2 regions of the Arthrobacter sp. NamB2 genome follow, and region 1 is predicted to be linked to the other one. Evidence: riboswitches for the same ligand, from Rfam matches in the RefSeq annotation. Region 1 holds a riboswitch; the other holds the start of a gene.

Region 1 (2,194 bases):
GCGCTAGCCCGCTACGCGAACGAAGGACGCTCCCGGAAGGTCCGAGAGGGGGTGCTGCAGGGTGAGGTTCGACCCGTTCATGCCACTGCTGATGACCTGGCCACCGCCGACGTAGATGGCTACGTGGCCGCCCGTGATGACGATGTCGCCAGGAGCGGGGGTGGCCACCGTTGCGCCGAACTGGAAGAACTGCGAGGGGCCGAGGTCTCCGACGGAGATACCGGCGGCGCGCAGCGCCTTCTCGACGAGCACGGTGCAGTCCTGGACGGCACCGGCCGCGAGCTGCGACTGCGCGGATGCCACGAGGGTCCCTGCGACACCGCTGGTCGAGGCCACCGGGGTGACGTCAGCCGAGGCGAGGTACATTCCGGACCCGGCGGCGGTGGACACGGCAGGCGCCGCGGCAACGGCTGCAGCCTGCTGCGCCGGAGCGATCTCGGCAGCGGGAGCGACGGCGGCGGTTGGGACCGCAGCAATCGTCACGGACTGGGTGGGGGCCTGGACTGCATCGCCGGCGGGGATGGTGATGCTGTCGCCGGGGAAGATGATCGACGCCACGGAGAGGCTGTTGACCGAAAGAACGGCCACCAGGTCCACGCCGTAGCTGGCGGAGATGCCTCCCAGGGTGTCGCCCGGGACGACGGTGTGCGTTCCACCGGCCGCTGCGACAGCCGCGGCGGCGGGAGCGACTGCGGTGGGAACAGCAGGGGCGGGAACAACAGGGGCAGCGACTGCTGCCGATGCCGACGTCGTGCCCTGTTCCGTGGTGGAACCCGCGTGTGCCGTGCCGACGGCGGTGAGCGCGAGGCCCGACGTGACGGCAACGATGGCGACGGGACGGCCGACGGCGGTGGCGCGGCCCTTCACTGCGCGGGACAGGCTCTGCAGAGCGAGATTGCCGTCGGTGGCAGCACGGTGGCGTGCCGGGGTGTTTCGTGACATGGATCTATACCTCTCCCATGCCTACGGGGTGAGCTGTCGGGTTCGGATGGGAGTCACCCGGCCGCGCCCCCGCCTCGTGGGCGATGGTGCTGCGGCTTAACCCCAAGGACGTCGGCAGGTGAACCTGCGCGCCCGATGGAACTGTGGTTCCCCCGTCCCCGCCTTCGTGATTGCGAACGACCCCGGTCGGCGGCAGGGCTCGGCAATCCGACCAGGAGCGCCTCCCATGGACGGAGGCACCCGACGACGATAGCCAGCGCTCGTCCGGTTTGTCACATTTGTGTAACGGCGCTTACCCTACCCACGCACGCGGGTCGCGTGCCAGCGCCGGAGTGCGGCGACAGTGCCAGCCACACTGAGTGCGAGCAGCGCGGCTTGCTGGAAGTAGAACCAACCGGTCACGTGCGAGCCCCCGCTGGTTGCCACGAGAAGGATGCTGCTGACGAGGGTCAATGTCAGTACCGCACCGACCGCGGACAGGGTGCTCCAGAGCCTCCGCTCCTGAACACGCTGCGCCGACTTCCAGCTCTCCATTGCTCCACCCTAGGCGCAGGGGCGCGTGCGCGGCCGAACCGGGCCGCGCACGCGCGTTGTACTACGGTCGAACCGGCGCGCTGGCGTTCCTGATGAGGTCGAGTGCCTGCTCTGGGAACCAGGCTCCGGCGGCGGGATCCACGCGGCCCCACTCGGGATCCACTCCCCCGTTGTCCGTCAGCCCGCGGCTGCACTCGCCGTCGGACTCACCCGGCACCTTGATCCACAGGAAGGCATCGGCCAGGGGATTGCCGGTATCTGACGTGGGCAGGTAGCCCAGCCCGCGGCTCGGCGGGTTGCACCAGACCTGGGGGTCCGGGTATGCCGCCGTCGGAACCCAGGGACCCTTTCCGTTGCGGCTCGTGTCGATGACGAAGTGTGCGAGGTCATCGTTCGACGGCGCGTTCGGGGCTGCGTCGACGTTCTGCGCGTACCAGGCGTCCGTCAGCCCCCACGTGGAGAAGTCGGCGGGTGACGCCGGGTGGTACTGGCTGCCACAGGAGCCGTAGGCGCCCGGATTGATCTCGGTGGCGTAGTAGATGCACTTCGATACCCAGCTGCCGAACTTCAGCTGCCGCTCTGTGAGCTCGTAGTTGGAGACGTTGAGGAAGAAGCCGTCGGCCTTCTGCACGCCGGCCCTCACGAGCCGGCTCGAGATCTCCCCGGTGCCCAGCCACGCGCTGTGCGTCCCGTCCAGATACACCGTGGTATTGGGCAG
Region 2 (2,194 bases), on a different contig from region 1:
CAGCGGAGGGATGCCCTCCATTTGTTAACACCGTTCGTGGGCATCATCACCGGCGCCGCCCCACGTCGCCGATCGGTTTTCCAGCCTTCTCCCGCCATGGGTTAACCTTGGGAGGCGTGGGGCGGAACAGGCTGTGGCGGCCGTGCAACCCCTCATCGGCGTGAGGCATTCCCGCCGAGCACCCGCACCGCACCAAGGAGCTGACCCGCATGACGGACCTCATCGACACCACCGAGATGTACCTGCGGACAATCCTTGAACTCGAGGAGGAGAACATCGTCGCTCTCCGCGCGAGGATCGCGGAGCGGTTGCGTCATTCCGGCCCCACGGTCTCCCAGACCATCGGCCGGATGGAACGCGACGGACTCGTCGTCGTCTCGGGCGACCGGCACCTCGAACTCACAGAGCTCGGTCGTCATCGTGCCACAGGCGTCATGAGGAAGCACCGCCTCGCCGAGCGCCTGCTGAGCGACGTCATCGGGCTCGATTGGGCCTACGTCCACGACGAGGCCTGCCGTTGGGAGCACGTGATGAGCGAGCGCGTGGAGCGCAGGCTGTACGAGCTGCTGGGCAAGCCCTCGGAGTCGCCGTACGGCAACCCAATTCCCGGCCTGGAGGCGATCGGCGGCGTCCAGTCGGAGCTGTTCACGGATGGTGTGGTGACCCTGCTCTCGGCGATGGCGACGTACTCCCCGGACAAGCAGGTGACACTGATCCGGCTGGCCGAACCGATCCAGGTGGATCCCGAGCTGCTCACGCAGCTCGACGAGGGCGGGTTGCGTCCGGGAGCCCACCTCACCCTGGAGTCCGTGGGAGGGTACGTGTCCGTGCGCGTTCCAGGCGTGGAGGGCGCCCTCGAACTGCCGCCCGAGGTCGCCTCGCACGTCTTCGTGTCCGTCGCCGCCTGACGCTCCGCCACAGCCGTCGTCACCAAGAACATACCGTTCCGTGATCTGAACGTGACATACCCGCGTATCTGTTGTAGCCTTCATCTCGTGCCAAATTCGCTCTAGATCCGGCACCCTCGTGCAAATCGCCTAGCTCTGCCATTGCCCGAGGTCCGTTCGCACCATCGCATGGCAGAGGCGGGGGAACCAATTTTTGGGTTTCGTCACAGAAATCCTTGGGGTTAAGTCGCTGTTTGCGCAGCGGCCGGGTGACTCCCATCCGAATCCGACAGCTCACCTCGCAGGCGTTGGGAGAGGTAATCCAACGTGTCCAATAGCTCTTCGCTGGGCCGCCACCGCGCGCCCCAGACCACCAGCCCCCTGACTGCTCTTTCCACCGCTGTTGCGTCGAACGCCGGATCGGTGGGCCGCCAGGCAGCCGTCATCGTCGCCGCTTCGGGCCTGGTGCTCACCGCAGGCCTCCCGGCCCATGGAGCCACCACGGCCGAGCGTGAGGTGCAGTCCTCGACCGCCCTGACCGTCAGCCGCGTCGTCGCCGCCGAGGTCAGCGTCCCGGCCACCGCGAAGGTCTCCTTCGACCGCGTAGCCGTCGAGGTGACGCCGGCCCCCGAGGCGGTTGTGGAAGCTCCCGTCGTCGAGGCCGAGCCCGTCGTCGTCGAAGCCGCCGCCCCGGTCGCACTGCCCCAGGCCGCACCGGTAGCGGCCGCGCCGGTCGCAGCCCCCGTCGCAGCAGCACCTGTCGCCGCACAAGCTGCTCCCGCTCCTGTCGCCGCGCAGGCCGCACCCGCTCCCGTCCAGTCCTCCGGCGTCGCTGCCGGACTGGTCGCCTCCGCCTACGCCCAGATCGGCGTTGCGCAGGACTGCACCGCCATGGTCGAGAAGGCGCTGCGCTCGGTCGGCAAGTCCGTCGGCGACCTCGCGCCGGGACAGTTCTACCAGTTCGGCGACGTCGTCGGAACGCCCGCTGCGGGCGACCTCGTGATCACCGGCGGCCACGTAGCGATCTACGTCGGCAACGGCCAGGTCATCAGCGGTGGCCTCAACGGCATGAACACCGGCCTGCACAGCCTGTCAGACCTCCCCGGCGCCAGCTTCGTCCGCGTCCGCTAGAACCCCCCCCACACTCGGAGTATCCCCCCATGTCTTCACGCGTCACGATCGCACGCCACCGAGGAGAAGCGCAGAACGCTGCCGGCTTCTCCGCTCTCGCAAAGTCCGTCACGACCAACGCCGGGGGGATGGGCCGCCAGGCCGCCGTCATCGCCGCGGCCTCGGGCCTCGTCCTG

What was found. A riboswitch is a leader RNA that binds a small molecule or an ion and turns the genes downstream of it on or off. The one in region 1 is predicted to bind cyclic di-AMP.
Region 2: another riboswitch for cyclic di-AMP. It lies ahead of FDK12_RS08500 (NlpC/P60 family protein); the one in region 1 lies ahead of FDK12_RS11525 (LysM peptidoglycan-binding domain-containing protein).

The regions. Positions count from the first base shown of each region.
Region 1 is NZ_SZWI01000006.1:84,210-86,403, reverse strand. It holds gene FDK12_RS11525 (LysM peptidoglycan-binding domain-containing protein) at 4-942, opposite strand; cyclic di-AMP (ydaO/yuaA leader) riboswitch at 946-1,157, opposite strand; gene FDK12_RS11520 (hypothetical protein) at 1,240-1,476, opposite strand; gene FDK12_RS11515 (glycoside hydrolase family 6 protein) at 1,538-2,194, opposite strand, start outside.
Region 2 is NZ_SZWI01000003.1:441,416-443,609, reverse strand. It holds gene FDK12_RS08505 (metal-dependent transcriptional regulator) at 210-908, shown strand; cyclic di-AMP (ydaO/yuaA leader) riboswitch at 1,025-1,209, shown strand; gene FDK12_RS08500 (NlpC/P60 family protein) at 1,215-2,018, shown strand; gene FDK12_RS08495 (NlpC/P60 family protein) at 2,048-2,194, shown strand, end outside.